Regions from separate parts of the Methylobacterium sp. 1A genome, predicted to be linked through region 2. Evidence: predicted binding sites of a transcription regulator. Region 2 holds the regulator's gene; each other region holds the start of a gene.

Region 1 (4,369 bases), 2.9 Mb from region 2:
GCCGAGGGCGGCCAGCCGGGCGTGCGCGTGCTGGGCGACGATCCCGCGACCGGCCTGCCGGTGACGCTGCGCGACGGCCGGTTCGGGCCGTTCCTCCAGCTCGGCGAGGCCTCCGCCGAGAAGGGCGCCGAGAAGCCGAAGCGCTCGTCGCTGCCCAAGGGGCTCAGCCCCTCGGACGTGGATCTCAACAAGGCGCTGGCCCTGCTGGCGCTGCCGCGCGAGGTGGCCCGCCACCCCGAGACCGGCGAGCCGATCCTGGCCAATCTCGGCCGGTTCGGACCCTACGTGCAGCACGGGAAGACCTACGCCAATCTCGGCAAGGACGACGACGTGCTGGAGATCGGGGCTAACCGCGCCATCGACCTGATCGTCGCCAAGGAGCAGGGCGGCGGCCGCGGCCGCCCGGCCGCCGATCCCGGCCGGCCGCTCGGCAAGGACGAGGCCAGCGGCCGCGATCTCGTGGTCAAGGCCGGCAAGTACGGGCCCTACGTCACGGACGGCGAGGTCAACGCCACGCTGCCGAAGACGATGAGCGCCGAGGCGCTGACGCTGGAGGAGGCAGTCGCCCTGGTGAGCGCCAAGCGCGCCGCGGGCGGCGGCAAGCCGGCGAAGCGCGGGGCGGTCCGGAAGGGGTCGGCACGGGCCGCGGGCGGCGACAAGCCGGCGGCTAAGAAGACCGCCGCGAAGAAGCCTGCGGCCAAGAAGGCGGCGGCGAAGACGTCGAGCGCGGGCTGAAGCGTTCGTGGACGAGGCTGAGGCGGGCCGGCAAGCCCGCCCGTCCTTGCGAGCGGAGCGAAGCAATCCAGTGCAGCGCGAGGCGTTCGAACGTGGCGCCGGCTAGGTTGCTTCGCTCCGCTCGCAAGGACGTGGCAGAGGCAGCGTTGCCGCCCCTCACCGCGGGTTGCGGTCAGCGATCGGGTTCAGACCAGGTAGGTGATCGTCGCCGCCACGGCCGTCGCGAAGGTCGCGAGCGCGAGGGTGGTGGAGTTCATCAGCGCCCGCCCGGCCGGCACCGCGGCCGCGTCATCGTCGCAGCCGAAGGCGGCGCCGGCCGCGTGCTCGAAGCGGATCAACGTGAGGCGGCGGGCCTCGATCGCGGCGTCGCTCATGGACTGCGGCTCCCTGACCACGGTCAAGATTTATCTCCGCCACCAACGTCGATCGTCCCGTTCTGTTCCGGGCGTCGCCTGTGGAAGCCGGGCATGCGGATCACGAGAAAGCCTTAACCCATTGTTGTGCAACGTCGTGATGACGGCCCGGCGCGCGGAACCGTGTGCCGGCACGGACGCGGCCCTCGCTCGCGGCGGCGCAGCATGCGATGATGCGACCGCCTCGCCGCAGGGCGAACGGCTTTGATGTTTATGGTTTGTTCCGCTATCATGCGGGGATGAAGGCGCATGCTCCACGACCCCAGACCCGTCCCAAGACCCGTCTGCGCGAAGCCGAGCCGGCCGACGCGCCGCGCGCCAGGAGGCCGCGCGTGAGCGATCCGGCGCGGGACCTGTTCGGGCCGGGCGGCAAGGGCGCGGCGGCCCGCCCGCCCGAGCCGCGGCGGCGGCTGGATTCGGCGGCCTCCGTGGCGACGCTCGCGGCCGCCGAGCCGGAGGGCGGCTACACCGCCTCCGACATCGAGGTGCTGGAGGGGCTGGAGCCCGTCCGGCGCCGGCCCGGCATGTATATCGGCGGCACCGACGAGCGGGCGCTCCACCACCTGTTCGCCGAGGTGATCGACAACTCGATGGACGAGGCGGTCGCCGGCCATGCCAGCTTCATCGAGGTGGAGCTTGAGGAGACCGGCGCCCTCGTCGTCACCGACAACGGCCGCGGCATCCCGGTCGACCCGCACCCGAAATTCCCCGGCAAGTCGGCGCTCGAGGTCATCATGACCACGCTGCACGCCGGCGGTAAGTTCGACTCGAAGGTCTACGAGACCTCGGGCGGCCTGCACGGCGTCGGCATCTCGGTGGTGAACGCACTCTCCGACCTGCTGGAGGTCGAGGTGGCGCGCAACCAGACCCTCTACCGCCAGACCTTCTCGCGCGGTCATGCCCAAGGGGCTTTGGAACTGGTCGGCCGGGTGCAGAACCGCCGCGGCACCCGCGTGCGCTTCCACCCGGACGCCCAGATCTTCGGCTCGCTGAAGTTCGACCCGCGCCGCCTGTTCAAGATGGCGCGCTCCAAGGCCTACCTGTTCGGCGGCGTCGAGATCCGCTGGCGCTGCGCCTCCGCCCTCCTCGAGGGGCTGGAGGACGTGCCGGCCGAGGCGGTGCACCGCTTCCCCGACGGGCTGCGCGACTACCTCGCCCGGGACATCGACGGGAAGGAACTCGTCACGGACGCCATGTTCTCCGGCAAGATCACCAAGCCGGGCTCGCACGGGTCGCTCGAATGGGCGGTGGCCTGGATGGTCGCCGAGGACGGGATCTCGCACTCCTACTGCAACACGATCCCGACGCCCGAGGGCGGCACCCACGAGGCGGGCCTGCGCGTCGCGCTGCTGCGCGGCCTGCGCGAGCACGCCGAGCGGGTGAACCAGGCCAAGCGCATGACCGCCGTCACGACGGACGACGTCATGGCGACCTGCGCGTCGATGCTCTCGGTGTTCATCCGCGAGCCGGAGTTCCAGGGCCAGACCAAGGACAAGCTCGCCACCGTGGAGGCCCAGCGCATCGTCGAGACGGCGGTGCGCGACGCCTTCGACCACTGGCTCGCCGCCTCCCCGGCCCAGGCCAACAAGCTCCTCGACTGGGTGATCGACCGGGCCGAGGAGCGCCTGCGCCGCCGCCAGGAGAAGGAGGTCGCCCGCAAGAGCGCGACCCGCAAGCTGCGCCTGCCCGGCAAGCTCGCCGACTGCTCGGCGGCCGGCACCGCGGGCTCGGAGATCTTCATCGTCGAGGGCGACTCGGCCGGCGGCTCGGCCAAACAGGCCCGGGACCGGGCGACCCAGGCGATCCTGCCGCTGCGCGGCAAGATCCTGAACGTCGCCTCGGCCTCGCGCGACAAGCTCGGCGCCAACCAGCTGATCTCGGATCTCACCCTGGCGCTCGGCTGCGGCACCGGTTCGGCCTTCCGCGAGGCGGACCTGCGCTACGAGAAGGTGATCATCATGACGGACGCCGACGTCGACGGCGCCCACATCGCCTCGCTGCTGATCACCTTCTTCTACCGCCAGATGCCGAGGCTGATCGACCGCGGCCACCTCTACCTCGCGATCCCGCCGCTCTATCGGCTGCAGCAGGGCTCGAAGGTGGCCTATGCCCGGGACGACGCGGATCGGGAGCGGATCGTCAAGACCGTGTTCAAGGGCGGCAAGGTCGAGATCGGGCGGTTCAAGGGCCTCGGCGAGATGATGCCGGCCCAGCTCAAGGAGACCACCATGGATCCGAAGAAGCGCACATTGCTGCGCGTCGCGGTCCTGGACGAGGCCCGGGAATCGACCGGCGACACGGTCGAGCGTCTGATGGGCAACAAGCCCGAGGCGCGCTTCGCCTTCATCAGCGAGCGCGCGGCCTTCGCAGAGGGCGCCGACCTCGACATCTGACGCCGGAGCGGCCGCGCCGCGTCGGTCGATGGCGCCGCGCCGTCATTGCGAGCGCAGCGAAGCAGCCCAGCAGCGCCACGTTCATCGAAGTGGCGCTGCCCTGGATTGCTTCGCTGCGCTCGCAAAGACGGGTGACGGGTTTCTGTCGCGCCTTATCGGGGTGGCGCGATCACCTTGGCCGGGTCGAAGGGCTGGGCCGCCGCCACCGTGTCCTTGCCCATGTTGAGGACCGCCGAAAAGCGGTCGCCGCCGGGACGCAGCACGAGGGCGCCCGGCTCGACCGCGATGAGCTTGCTGCCGAGGCCGAGGAAGCCGCCGACGTCGATCACGACGGCCTTGAGCGTCCCGCCGTCGGCGATGAGCAGATCCTCGATCTTGCCGACGCTGTCGCCGGCGGCGTTGCGAACCGTCACGCCGATCATCTTCGTGGTCAGGAAGGTGACGGGCTTGAGCCCCTGACGCTTGGCGGCGTCCTCGGCGCTCGCCGCCTCCGTCAGCCGCCCGCCCCCCTTGCCGTCCGTCGAGGTTCCCGGTCCCGTGGCCGGCAGGATCGTGTCCTTGCCGATCACGCTGGCGTCCTGCGCGGAGGCCGGCGCGTTGGCGAGGCCGAGGGCCGCGAGCGACAGGAGAAGGATTCGGCTTCGCATGGCTGATCGCTCCGCGCGCCCGGTCCCTGCGTGGAAGGCCCTGTCCGGGTCACTGAGGGGCGCCGCGGTCTCAATCGCGGGCGGCCCGCGCGGTTCCGGCCCTCCCTGTCGCACCCGCCGAGGTCGGTTCGCTGTCCCGAAACGCGAAAGGGCCCGGCCTTGCGGCCGGGCCCTTCGGGAG
Region 2 (4,369 bases):
TCGGTCGGTGTCCTCGATGCGCAGCAGCATCGTGCCGCCGGTGTGGCGGGCGTAGAGCCAGTTGAACAAGGCCGTGCGGGCCCCGCCGATATGCAGGTAACCCGTGGGCGAGGGGGCGAAGCGCGTGACGACGGCTGAGGACATCGGTCCGGTATGTTCCGGGGCTGGTCGCGGACGGGGCGCGACGGACGGCGAAGGGGCGGCGGAGCGGCGAGGGGCTCGACAGGGCGCCCGTAGCACGAAGAACCCGCTGTAGCACGGGCCGGCGGATGCGTTAAGAATCGCCCGCAGAATCGCCCGGCCCCGACGACAGGTCGCGCGGAGCGGGGCGGCGGCGATGCGGCGGATCGGCGCGAGGCGGGCGGACGGCGCGGTCGCGCTGATCGGCCCGCGCGCCCGAGCCCTTCCCGCCGCCCTCTTGGCCGCCCTCCTGGCCGCCCTCCCGGCGCTCCGCGACTGGGTCGTCGCCGGCCTCGCCCGCGAGGCCGAGCAGCGCCGGCTGTTCCCCTGGCTGGCGGTGGCCTTCGGCGGCGGGATCCTGGTCTACTTCGCGGCGGCCGACGGCGCGCCGAGCCTCGCCGCCCCCCTGATCGCGGCCGGCCTCGCGCTGGCGCCGGTCCCCGTCCTCGGCGCGCGGCCGGCGGCCCTGGCGGCGGCGCTCGCGGTGGCGGCCGCGTTCCTCGGCTTCGCGGCGGCGACCTGGCGGGTCTCGCAGGTCGCCGCACCGATCCTCACCCGCACCACGATCGGCCCGCTCGTCGGAACGGTCGAGGCCCTGGACGAGCGCGAGGTGGGCGCCCGGCTGGTGATCCGGGTGGAGAGCTTCGCCGGCCTCGCGCCGGAGGCGCGGCCCGCCCGGGTCCGGGTCTCGTTCCGGAAGACGCCGATCCCGCGTCCCGGGGACGGCGTCGCCGCCACGGCCCGGCTGCTGCCGCCCCCGGAGGCGGCCCGGCCCGGCGGCTACGACTTCGCCCGGGACGCCTATTTCCAGGGGATCGGCGCGGTGGGCTCGCTGATCGGCACCGTCACCGTCCGGGAACCGTCCGGGCCGCCGCCGCTGGGCCTGCGGCTCGCCGCTGCGCTCGACGCGGCGCGCAACGGGCTCACGCGCCGGATCGCGGAGGCCGCCGGCGGCCAGGCGGGTGCGGTGGCGGCGGCCCTGGTGACGGGCAAGCGCGGCCTCATCGGGCCGGCCACCAACGACGCGCTCCGCGCCGCCGGCATCTACCACGTGGTGTCGATCTCGGGCCTCCACATGGTGCTGGCCGCCGGCGTGGTGTTCTGGCTGGTGCGGGCGCTCCTCGCCGCGGTGCCGCTCTGCGCGCTGCTCTGGCCGATCAAGAAGATCGCGGCCGGCTTCGCCATGGTCGGCGTCACCGCCTACTGCGCCTTCTCGGGCTGGGACATCGCGGCCGAGCGCTCGCTGATCATGACCCTGATCATGCTCGGCGCGATCCTGGTGGACCGGCCGGCCCTGTCGATGCGCAACCTCGCCCTCGCGGCGCTGATCGCGCTCGCCCGGGAGCCGGAGGGCCTGCTCGGCCCGAGCTTCCAGATGTCCTTCGGCGCCGTGGCCGGGCTGATCGCCTGCGCGCGGCTGATCGACGGGCGGCTGCTCGTGCGCCCGGGGGCCGGGCGGATCGGGCGGCTCGTCGGGACCGGCCTGTCGGCGATCACCGGGACCCTGGCCACGACCCTGGTGGCGCAGGTCGCGACGGCCCCCTTCGCCACCTACCACTTCCAGACGGTCCAGCCCTTCGGCCTCGTCGGCAACGCCCTGACCCTGCCGCTCGTCTCCCTGGTGGTGATGCCCGCCGCGGTGATCGGCTGCCTCGCCTATCCCTTCGCCCTCGACCGGCCGGTCTGGTGGCTGATGGGGCAGGCGGTGGCCGGGATGCTGGCGATCTCGGACTGGATCGCCGGGTTCGAGCGGGCGGTCCTGGTGCTGCCGGCCTTCGGCGCCGGGGCGCTGGCCCTGCTGACCGCCGGCCTGCTGCTGGGGACGCTGCCGGCCTCGCGCCTGCGCTGGCTCGCCGTGCCGCCGGTCCTGCTCGGGCTCGTCCTCGCGGCCCGGCCCGACCACTACGACCTCTACGTCGACCGGCAGGGCGCGGGGGCCGCGGTGCGGGGCCCGGACGGGCGGCTCGCGGCCCTCGGCAGCCCTTCGGGCTTCGTCCTCGAGCAGTGGCTGAAGGCGGACGGCGACGGGCGGCGGTCCGCGGCGCTGATCGTCCGGTCGGGCAGCGGGCGCTGCGACCGGCTCGGCTGCACCGCCCGGCTGCCGGACGGGCGGGCGGTCGCCCTGGTCCGGGACCGGCGGGCCTTCCCGGAGGATTGCGCCCGCGCCGCGGTGCTGATCACGGGCCTCGCGGCGCCGCCGACCTGCACGGGGCCGCTGGTGATCGACCGGCGCGTCCTCGCCGCCCGCGGGGCCGTGGCCCTCCGGATCGACGGCGACGGCTTCGCCGCGCGCTACGCCCGGAACGACGGCCGCGCCGTGCCCTGGCAGCCGGCCGCCGGGCGCGGGCCTGGACCGCCGCGGCCGGTCACCGCGGAGCCGGGCGACCGCCCCGCGGAGGACGGGGTCGCCGCGACGCCGGAGGCCGACGCCGCGCCGGGCGGAGACCTCGCCCCCGGCGACGCGCCGGCCGAGCCGCTTCAGTAGCGGCGGACGAGGCTCACGAGGCGGCCCTGGATCCGGACCCGGTCGGGCCCGAGCACGCGGGTCTCGTAGGCCGGGTTGGCGGCCTCGAGGGCGATCGACGAGCCGCGGCGGCGCAGGCGCTTGAGCGTCGCCTCCTCGTCGTCGATCAGTGCCACGATGATGTCGCCGGTATTGGCCGTCTCCTGCTTGCGGATGACCACGAGGTCGCCGTCCAGGATGCCCGCCTCGACCATCGAGTCGCCGCGCACCTCGAGGGCGTAGTGCTCGCCGCCGGCCACGAAGTCCGGCGACAGGGTGATGGCGTGGCTCTGGTTCTGGATCGCCGAGACGGGCGTACCGGCCGCGATCCGGCCCATGACCGGGATCGAGATGGCGCGGCCGGACTCGTCGATCATCCGCGTGCTCGCCGGGGCCGGCGGCTGCTTGGACTTACCGCCCTCGACCACGCTCGGCGTGAAGCGGCGCGGCTCGACGGGGGCCTGAGTCGCCGGAGCGGCCTGGGTCAGGCTCTCGGGGATCCGGATCACCTCGATGGCGCGCGCCCGATTGGGGAGGCGCCGGAGGAAGCCGCGCTCCTCGAGCGCCGTGATCAGCCGGTGGATGCCGGATTTCGACTTGAGATCGAGGGCATCCTTCATCTCGTCGAACGACGGCGGGACACCGCATTCCTGCATCCGGCTCTGGATGAATCGCAGGAGGTCCAGCTGCTTGCGCGTGAGCATCGACGGGGGACTCGCGGCTTGGCGGACCGCCACGTGACGGTCTCCGAAACAAATCACGAACAGGTTAAACGTTCCGCAAGTGTTCCGCAAGAGCGGCACCGCTCGGCCCGGCGCGCCGCGGCGCGCCCGCGGGAGTAAGGTCGAGAAACGCATTGACGGCGCAAGCGGAGCCGTTTCAATGCATCGCGGCGCCCCGCCGGGAAGGCGGCGGATCCGGGGCGCGGGCTGGGACCCTCTTGGAATGACGAGGATGCGACGACCCGCAGCTCTGCTGCCCCTCGGCCTCGCCGCCCTCGGCCTCGCCGGCTGCACCACCGGATTCTCCTACATCTCGCGGAACTACGTGGCGCTCACTCCCCAGGTCGTCACGATCGGCTGCAAGGAGCCCTACGAGGTCTACGACAACCGGCAGCTGCGCCGGATGCTGATCGTGTCCAACGCCCTGCGCGAGTATACCGGCTGCAACCTGAGCGAGGTCCGGATCGATCCGGAGCCGGGCGCCACCCGGGTGAAGCGCTTCCGCACCGCCGCCCGGGCCTATCTCGACGAGACCGTGCGCGAGGATTGCCGGATCACCGGCGAGACCGTGTTCGATCCGCTGAAGACTGAGTTCGCCTACGCCTGCGACGCGCCGATCGAGAAGCGCGGCACCGTGGTCCCCCGCCTGCCGGGCCGCAATCCGGGCCTCGGCGTGCGCTGACGGCTGGCGGCGCGTCCTCAGGCGCCCGGCTTCGGGAAGGTCCGCTCCGCGGCGTCGCCGGCGGCGGCCAGCAGGGCGCGGGCGAAGGCCCGGGCCTCCGTCCGGTCGAGCACGATCGCGGCGGTGACCGGCGCACCGCCGAGGTCGGCGAGGGCGAGTTCCAGGCGCACCCCGTCGGGCACGGCGCTCGCCTGAAGGCTCCAGCCGGAGCCCCGGTCCGTGCTCTCCGCCATCGTGTTCCTCCCGCATGCCCGGCACGGCGCCGCGCGCCCACCGGAACGG
Region 3 (4,369 bases), on a different contig from region 2:
GACGACAGTCGCGACCGGCAGAACCGAGCAGGGCCGCGGGGCGCGGCTCGCCCGCGACCGGATCACGGCGCACAGCGTCCATTGGCGGGATCTGCGGACACGGACGCCGGACAAAATCGCGCTCTTACGCACAGAACGACCCTCAATATAGAACTTAAATTCGATAACTCAATCAAACTTGGTCAAAATCTCGCAGTAACCCTCGCGATCTCAGGCATTTGAACCACAATGACACAGATGTCAATCTTACGTTCTGCGATTTTCCCCACACGTTAGAAATCTAAAAACCCACTTTGGAAGCAACATTTGAGTCGTTTTCTATCTTTGGAAATGTATTTTTACGCCGCTTCCGGCCAAAATGACTGGAATTTTCGCTGAACCGTACTGTGGGACAGGTCCGCCGCCTCGCGCGCGCCGCCGCGTCGGTCGCGTGTCAGAACAGCGCCAGCTGCGCGCCGGGCTTCCGGAAGGCGTCGCGATTCAGCGCGATGCGCCCGAAGGCGAAACCGAGACGCGTGCCGGCGAGCCGGACCCGCTGGCCGATCATCGCCGCGTAGGCGCCTTCCCCGCGGAAGCGGTGGCCGAAGCGCGGGTCGTTCTCGCGCCCGCCCCGGGCTTCCCGCAGGAGTGCGAAGGCCCGCGCCCTGCGTTCGGGATAATGCTCGGTGAACCAGTCCGCCACGAGGTCCGCGACTTCGCCCGGGAGGCGCAGCAGCGCGTGGCCGATCCGGCTCGCTCCGTGCGCGCGCGCCTCGGCCAGGATCGATTCGATCTCGTGATCCGTCAGGCCGGGGATGATCGGCGAGACGTTGACCATGACGGGCACGCCCGCCGCGCTCAGGCCCCGCATCGCCGCGAGCCGCTTGCCCGGCCGCGGCGCCCGCGGGTCGAGGCGGCGGGCGAGGTCCGGATCCAGCGTCGGCAGCGAGATCGCCGCCAGCACGAGGTTCTCCGCCGCCATCTCGGCCAGGAGGTCGAGGTCGCGCAGCACGAGGTCCGACTTGGTGGTGATGCTGACGGGGTGGCGGGCCTCCCGCAGCACCTCCAGAACTGCGCGGGTGAGCCGGTGCTCCCGCTCGACCGGCTGGTAGGGATCCGTGGCGGTGCCGAGGGCGATCGTGTCGGGCCTGTAGCCCGGCGCGGCGATCTCGCGGGCGAGGAGCCGGGCGGCGTCCGGCTTGGTGAAGATCCGCGACTCGAAGTCGAGCCCCGGCGACAGGCCGAGCCAGGCATGGGTCGGGCGCGCGTAGCAGTAGATGCAGCCGTGCTCGCAGCCCCGGTACGGGTTGATCGACCGGTCGAACGGGATGTCGGGCGAGCTGTTGCGCGCGATGATCCGGGCGGACCGCTCCGGCGTGACCTCCGTGCGCAGGGGTGCCGGAGCGTCCGCCGTCCAGGTCTCGTCGTGGAACGCCTCGCGCCGGGCGGATTCGTACCGGCCCATCGGGTTGGCCGTCGCGCCGCGCCCCCGCCGGGCGGCCGGTTCCGCGACGCTCGGCCCGAGTCGCGGCGCGGCCCCGGATGCGGTCCCGTCGCGCGTGTCCCCCATGACGACTCGCCTCCCTCACGCATCCATGTAAGAACATAGAGCGAACACGATGGCGAAGGGCGCCTTTTTTTCAGGCAAATGCGGCTCTGCAGCCCGTCCGGGCGACGGCGCGCCGCCGCGCGGGCCGCGGGGCAGTTTACGGCGCCGCAGAATCGTCTATGCGCGCGCTCATGCTCTCCGCCGTGACCTATCTGGCCGAACCGGCCGATCCGGACGCGATCGATCGCCTGGCCGACACGCTCAGCGTGCTCGTCTCCGGCGTGGCCGGCGGCCTCGTCGGCGACGCGGTGATCGTCGCGGGCCGCGAGAGCGAGGCCGTGGCGGCCGTCGCGGAGGCCACGGGCGCGACCCTCGTGCTGCACCGGGGCGGCAATCCCTACGCGGCGGGCGCCGCCGCGGCCCGGCGGGACTGGATCCTGTGCCTGGAGGCCGGCGACGTCCCGGCCGAGGGCTGGATCCGCACCCTCGACCGCTTCGTCGGAACGGCGCGGCCGGAGACGGCGCTCGGCCGCCTGCACCGCCCGGCCGGGCGCTGGCTCGGCCGGCTCGTCAGACGGGCGGAGACCGTCGTCGGCGCCCGCCAGGCACGGGCCGGCGACGTCGTCCGGCGCGAGGCCCTGCGTGCCGAGGGCGCGTTCACGGGTCGCCTCAAGGTCAGGCCGCTGATCGCTCGGATCGAGCGCGCCTGACCGGAAAGATCTTGCTCGGGAGAATCTTGCTCGGAAGAATCTTGCGCCCGCTCACGTTGTTGTCGGTCGATCCGCCTCTACAACTCTGAAAGCGCGGCAGGATCGTCGCCGTCTCCGGACATGATGACGCGCGCTGAGCCACCCCGATCTGGAAGGATGGTGCAATGGATTCGTCGGGCCTGATGGGGCGCAAGTCGGTCGAGGACATCGTCGAGAGCGGCGAGGGCGAGCAGCAGCTCTCGAAGTCGCTGGGCGCCCTCTCGATCACCGCGATGGGCATCGGGGCGATCATCGGCGCCGGCATCTTCGTCCTGACCGGCACGGCCGCGGCCCAGTATGCCGGGCCGGGGATCATACTGTCCTTCGTGCTCGGCGGCATCGCCTGCGCCTTCGTCGGCCTCTGCTACTCGGAGATGGCCGCCCTGATCCCGGTCGCCGGATCGAGCTACACCTACACCTACGCGACGCTCGGCGAGTTCTTCGCGTGGCTGATCGGCTGGGACCTGATCCTCGAATACGCCATGGGCGCCGCCACCGTGGCGGTCGGCTGGTCGGGCTACGTGACCAGCATCCTGAAGAGCGTCGGCATCGTGATCCCGGCGCAGTTCGCCAACGCGCCGGGCACGCCGATCGAGGGCGGCGGGACCGCGCTGCTGAACCTGCCGGCGGTCCTGATCGTGGCGCTGATCACGATCCTGCTGATGCGGGGCACGAAGGAATCGGCGCTCTTCAACAACATCATGGTCGCGGTGAAGCTCACCGTCGTGGTCGCCTTCATCGCTCTGGGCTGGGGCCATGTGAACACCGCGAACTGGAGCCCGCTCATCCCGGACAACGACGGGACCTTCGGCCATTTCGGCTACAGCGGCGTCCTGCGCGGCGCGGGCGTGGTGTTCTTCGCCTTCATCGGCTTCGACGCGGTCTCCACCGCCGCCCAGGAGGCGCGCAAACCCCAGAAGGACATGCCCATCGGCATCCTGGGCTCGCTCGCGGTCTGCACGATCCTGTACGTGCTGGTCGCCGCCGTGCTGACTGGGCTCGTGCCCTACAAGGACCTGAACGTCCCGGACCCGATCGCCAAGGGCGTCGACGTGATCGGCATCGGCTGGTTCGCGTTCCTGATCAAGCTCGGAGCGCTGACCGGGCTGACGACGGTGATCCTCGTCCTGCTCTACGGCCAGAGCCGGATCTTCTTCACCATGGCGCAGGACGGCCTGCTGCCGAAGATGTTCTCCCACGTCCACCCGACCTACCAGACGCCGTATCGCAGCCAGGCGATGATCGGGGCCGCGGTCGCCGTGGTGGCGGCGCTGGTGCCGATCCACATCCTCGGCGAGATGGTGAGCATCGGCACGCTGGCCGCCTTCATTCTCGTCTGCGGCTCGGTGCTCTACCTCCGGCGGGCCGAGCGCACCATGAAGCGGCCGTTCCGGGCGCCCGCCGTGCCGGTCGTGCCGATCCTCGGCATCCTGTCCTGCCTGCTCCTGATGATCGGCCTGCCCCTCGACACGTGGCTGCGGCTGGTGATCTGGATGGCGCTCGGCCTCGTCGTGTACTTCTTCTACGGCCGCAAGCACTCGGTCCTGCGCCGCAAGGAGGGGAATCTGGCCTAGCGCCGCCTCACACCGTGAGGCTCGCGCCGCGCCGCAGGTGCTCGTCGAGGCGCGGCATGATCTCCACGAAGTTGCAGGGCCGGTGCCGGTAGTCGAGCTGCTGGGCCAGGATCCCGTCCCAGGCGTCGCGGCAGGCGCCGGGCGAGCCCGGCAGCACGAACACGTAGGTCGCCCGCGCGACCCCCGCGGTGGCGCGGGACTGCAGGGTCGAGGTGCCGATCTTGTCGTACGAGATCCGGTGGAACACGGCCGAGAAGCCGTCCATGCGCTTCTCGAACAGCGGCTCCAGCGCCTCGGGGGTGACGTCGCGGCCGGTGAAGCCGGTCCCGCCGGTGGTGATCACCACGTCGACACCGGGGTCGCGCAGCCACGCCTCCACCCGCGCGCGGATCGCCGGGACCTCGTCCGGGACGATCGCGCGGGCCGCCAGGATGTGCCCCGCCTCGGTGAGGCGCTGGGTCAGGGTGTCGCCCGACCGGTCGTCCTCCGGGCGGCGGGTGTCGGAGACGGTCAGGACC
Region 4 (4,369 bases), 900 kb from region 2:
CAACCACGCAACGCGGAAGTGTCGAGAAGAACGTCAGCACCTGATCACGCCGCAGCTTCTTGCGGAAAACGACGACACCGCTCGTATCCGCGCCGTGAACCTGGAAAACTGATTTCGCCAGATCGATCCCGACTGTGCTAACCTCACCCATGGACGCCTCCTGCAGTGGTGTTGCAACACCTCCACTCTGGCACATCGATGCCGTCAGGGGGCGTCCACCCCTACGCTATGGGGCCGACACCTCGACGCTCGACCTGCTCCGGCACCTGACAGCCTCGTGCCACTACCAGCGCGCGCCCGGGGCGCCGCCCGCGCGGAAGTACGAGCACCTGTGCCTCGCGGCGATCACGCTGCCGCCAGCGCTCAAGCAAATCCCGCCGGTGCCGCCGGGCACCCCCTACACGATCGAGATCTGGGACCGGATCGGCGGCAAGCTCGAGTTGCACCTCGCCACGATCTACCCGCTGACCGCGGCGATCGCCGCATTCGAGGCCGCCTGCCTGGAATGGCCGACGAACGAGGTCACCCTGCGGGATCGGGCTCGGATCGTGCGGAAGCGGGAGCTGCCGCCGCGGAGCGCCACCGGGTGACATTCCGGCCTCACACGCGGCAACGGGCCGCGACAACGGCTTGCCGCCGGAGCATCTACCCTAGAACGGCCGTATGCCGACCGCCGCCTACCTCGCGCCGCGCGCTCGCCGCCGAACTCATGATGAGCGAGAGCACCGTGGACGATTACGTCCGACGGGACCTCCTGCCGCCGCCGATACGCATCTCGCCCAGCTGCGTGCGCTGGCGACCGTGGACGCCATCCTCGGCCCCTGAGAACCCGAGATGGTCGGTTGAGGATCCGAGCCCAGAGGAGCGTGCGGCTTGCGCGATCGAGGCGTCGCGGCAGCCTACGCTTTCGGATCGAGCAGCCGCGGAGGGTGTCGCTCGGATACTCGCCGCCTCGAAAGAGCGGTCTCGGCCGACGAGGAAGGCTAAGGGCCGTTCAGCCGCCTAGCGATCACATTTGCGGTAACGCGATTTGGGACAGCACCGGCTCGGAAGAACGCACGATGCTTCCGCAGCGCTTCCGCGGCAATCTCTCAACCGCAGGGCTTAGCCCCCTAAGTCATTGAGAAAATTCTAGGGCGTCAGATTAGGCGCGACTACCCCCTCAACGATATCAACCCTTTAGCGTCAGCGCCAGGCAATCCAAGCCCGACTTCTCGCCAACAAAGAGCCGACTTTTACGCCTCTGCGCCATCAAACACCCGACTCCGGGTTGACTGGGCCCATACGGCTCGAAGATCGGTCCATGAGGATGCTCAGCCGCTCGCATCAAGGCGCGCATCGATGAGCAAGCCGCCGAATCCGAAGATAGAACCTCTGTTGGCGCCAAATCGAATCTCTGCGGGCGGCAGATCGAACCATATAGGTGCAATATATTGAAGGACGATAGAAAACCGCTTCAGCACCGAGCAACTGCGCCCGACAGCCACACGCTCCTATCCTCCGGCACGCCACCGACCTTGCTTCCACGCCGACGGGACGTCGAGTTCTCCCTCCCTCTCATCCGCTCGGCGAGCTGGATCAGCTGACGTAAGCCTGTCGACAGCATCACAACCACCTCTTCTCCGTCGGCCATCCCCGACAGGTCCATAACCCGGGCAGCAAATTCATGGCATCGTCGGGGGATGGCGGTTGTGCCATATGAGTGCGACGGCTCGGCCTCCTCGCGACATGACGCCTTGCCCGGCGAACCGGGAGCCGGGCAAGGTGAAACCGTGTCGAGCCAATGGTGGCGCCCGGTCGTGGTGAAGGTGGCGCTCGATAGGGTCGATGGTGGCGTACGGTCGCTGCTTTTCCTACCAAATGGCGACCAGAGCTTAGGCTTCGCCTCCCAACCTATCGAACGAACCTTGACGTGGGTCATCGCGGCATCGCGCCAAGTTCTCTCGCAGTGCCGTCTGCCATCGCGCCGCGAGGTTGCATCGCGTTGGCAATAGTGAGAACATAAGCAGAACGAAACGGACGTCGGGCCGATTGTCCCGGTTGAAAACCATCCTGAGGTTGAATGAGCGCGGGCGGGATCCGGCTGCCCTCGCTATACCGGTCGTGAGAGGAACGATGCGACCCCAGGGAGCGAGATGGCTTTTCTGACCGATGCGGAGAAGGACGCATTGTCGATCCGGCGGATGATCTTCCATGTGGTCGGCAAGGACCTCGACGAGCCGACCCTCCTGCCGGAGATCACCCCGCTCCAGGAGCCAGCCTTTTTCCTCGCGCGGGTGCGCTCGGCCCTGACCGGCAACCTGTTCGCGTTTCGCGTCGGTTCCGGCGTCGAGGCGGCGCTCCGCGGCATCGCGGGAGGCGGCGACTTCACGGTCGGGACGCAGGCATTGGCCCGGGACTTCCATACCCGGCACCGCTCCGGGACGAGCAACGGGGCGTTCCTCGTGTTCGAGCTCGGGGTCGGCACGGACGACCCGGTCTACGCGCTGGTCAAGTACGACCACGACGAGGTGGTCCGCTACTCGCTAGGGGCCGCACAGCCTCGCCTCGAACGGCTCCAGGAGGCGTTCGTGAAGAAACCGGAAGCCATGCAGAAGATCGCCCTGGTTCGCTTGGCGCCGGGGTCGGGCGGCCATGTGATGGTCCGCGACCGCAGCAAGAGGACGCACATCTCGGAATATTTCGAGGGCTTCCTGAACGCGCGCCGCGTGAACGAGCCGGGCGACCTGTCCGGCAAGCTCGTCGAAGCCGTCAAGGTCGCCTACAAGACCCATAAGCCCGATCTGCCCGCGGATGTGCAGGCCGGCGGCGTCAACCGGCTCTACGACGTTCTGCGGCAGGGCGGCCAGCGCTACGACCCGGAAGATCGCGAGCCGCTGCTGACGGCGCTCTTCGGCGTGCTGCCGGAAGGTGCGTCGATCCGAGGGACCCTAGAGCGCCAACTGCGGGACCGTGGCGTCGCGGAGGAATCGTTCGAGATTGATCCGGAGCGCGTGCAGAAGCCTCGTAAGCGCGTGATGGAGACCCAGGAGGGCGTGGTCGTGCTGTACGACGAGGCGCACAGGCCGACCCGGACGACGATGCCCGACGGGCGGGAGAGGATCGAGATCCTGACGGCGGGGGTCCTGAGGGACGATGTCGACACCGAGAACCGTTCACGCGGCCGTTGAGGCGAGCCGGTCTGCACCGGGCTTCGTCGTCAACGAGGACGCCGGCCGGATGACGGTCGCCGGGATGCTGTCGCGGGAGGCACTGACGGCTTGGCAGGCCGTCGCCGATGCCGGCGCGCCGTGGCTGACCCTCGACTGCCTCGACGGCTCGGACGACCACGTGGCGCCGCGGGATGCACCCGACGGCGACAGGGTGCGCGTGACGCTGACCTATGCGCACCGCGACGGAGCCGAGCACCTTTTCACGCCCGAGGGTTGGCGGTCCCTGTTGCTCGATGCCGACCGCGCCTGCCGCGTTTCGGCAGTGCGCCTAGCGTTCATCAGGGCCGCCGACGGCTTCCGCACTCGTGGGCACGTCGTCGAGCCTTGGGTCGAAGCCCCGGCGGTCGCCCCGGTGCCGGAACCCCGCCCGGAGGCCGGACCTAGGCGGGTCGTCCGCAGCCAATCCCCCGACCAGATGGCGCCTCCCCGGATCGAGCCCTACGTGGCCGGAGCCGCAAGGGTCGAGGGTCCCGCCGAACCGGCGTGGCGGGAGGCAGCCGGAACGATGATCGCCCTGTCGCTGCCGAACGAGCTCTACCGCGACGGCGCCACGCCCATGGCGATGCTCGCCGGCCAGCCGCCGCGCAAGCTCATGCTGGGGGACGGCGGTCTCGGCGCGGATGGGTTCGATGCGCAGCAGGCCGCCGCGGCCTGGGTTTACCTGGAGGGTACCGACGTCGAGGTGCGGCATACCTTCCTGTCTGCCGAGCTGTCGCGGGAGTGGACCGCGGGGGAGAGCTTCCGGGCGGGGCTGCCGAAGCGGGTCGGGCCGGCCCTGGACTCAGCCCGGCTTCTGTACAAGGCGCACCTACGCGCCGGCAGCAAGGACACGTTGAAGGCCTTGTCCGATCTGCGCAAGACGCTGTCCGACGAGGTACAGAAGCTCCTTCAGCAGTCCCGCGACCTATCCGCGGCCGTTTGGCGAGACGTGGCCGTGGCGATCGGCGCGCTCGTGGTCCGGCTCGCCATCGACGCCGCGAAAGGCGGAGGGGCCGGAGGGGCCGGCTTCGCCGGTCTGTACGCCGTCGTAGCGGCGTATGTCGGCATCTCCTACGCCGTGTCGGTCTCGACGAACCGCCGGTTCCTCGGCGTTGTCGAGGCGTCTAGGGCAGCGTGGCGCACCAAGCTCTATGGCTTTCTCGACGACACCGATTATG

The links. The regulator LexA, encoded in region 2, represses DNA repair genes until DNA is damaged. The targets are predictions, from matches to a motif close to TGTTCNNNNTGTGTTCNG.
Region 1: parE (DNA topoisomerase IV subunit B) is a predicted target of LexA. The motif match lies at 1,357-1,374, and genes of this name have one in related genera.
Region 3: ACX9MN_RS29130 (PA0069 family radical SAM protein) is a predicted target of LexA. The motif match lies at 1,579-1,596, and genes of this name have one in related genera.
Region 4: ACX9MN_RS19230 (nucleoid-associated protein) is a predicted target of LexA. The motif match lies at 1,996-2,013, and genes of this name have one in related genera.

Annotation. Positions count from the first base shown of each region.
Region 1 is NZ_JBYQVE010000001.1:161,772-166,140, forward strand. It holds gene topA (type I DNA topoisomerase) at 1-735, shown strand, start outside; gene ACX9MN_RS00790 (hypothetical protein) at 921-1,109, opposite strand; gene parE (DNA topoisomerase IV subunit B) at 1,481-3,541, shown strand; gene ACX9MN_RS00800 (PRC-barrel domain-containing protein) at 3,694-4,188, opposite strand.
Region 2 is NZ_JBYQVE010000001.1:3,089,148-3,093,516, forward strand. It holds gene gltX (glutamate--tRNA ligase) at 1-144, opposite strand, end outside; gene ACX9MN_RS15100 (ComEC/Rec2 family competence protein) at 338-2,665, shown strand; gene lexA (transcriptional repressor LexA) at 2,659-3,387, opposite strand; gene ACX9MN_RS15110 (hypothetical protein) at 3,638-4,087, shown strand; gene ACX9MN_RS15115 (hypothetical protein) at 4,105-4,320, opposite strand.
Region 3 is NZ_JBYQVE010000002.1:1,914,441-1,918,809, reverse strand. It holds gene ACX9MN_RS29130 (PA0069 family radical SAM protein) at 434-1,549, opposite strand; gene ACX9MN_RS29125 (hypothetical protein) at 1,708-2,238, shown strand; gene ACX9MN_RS29120 (amino acid permease) at 2,403-3,851, shown strand; gene moaB (molybdenum cofactor biosynthesis protein B) at 3,859-4,369, opposite strand, start outside.
Region 4 is NZ_JBYQVE010000001.1:3,992,250-3,996,618, reverse strand. It holds gene ACX9MN_RS19240 (IS110 family RNA-guided transposase) at 1-151, opposite strand, end outside; gene ACX9MN_RS19235 (hypothetical protein) at 135-590, shown strand; gene ACX9MN_RS19230 (nucleoid-associated protein) at 2,136-3,170, shown strand; gene ACX9MN_RS19225 (hypothetical protein) at 3,136-4,369, shown strand, end outside.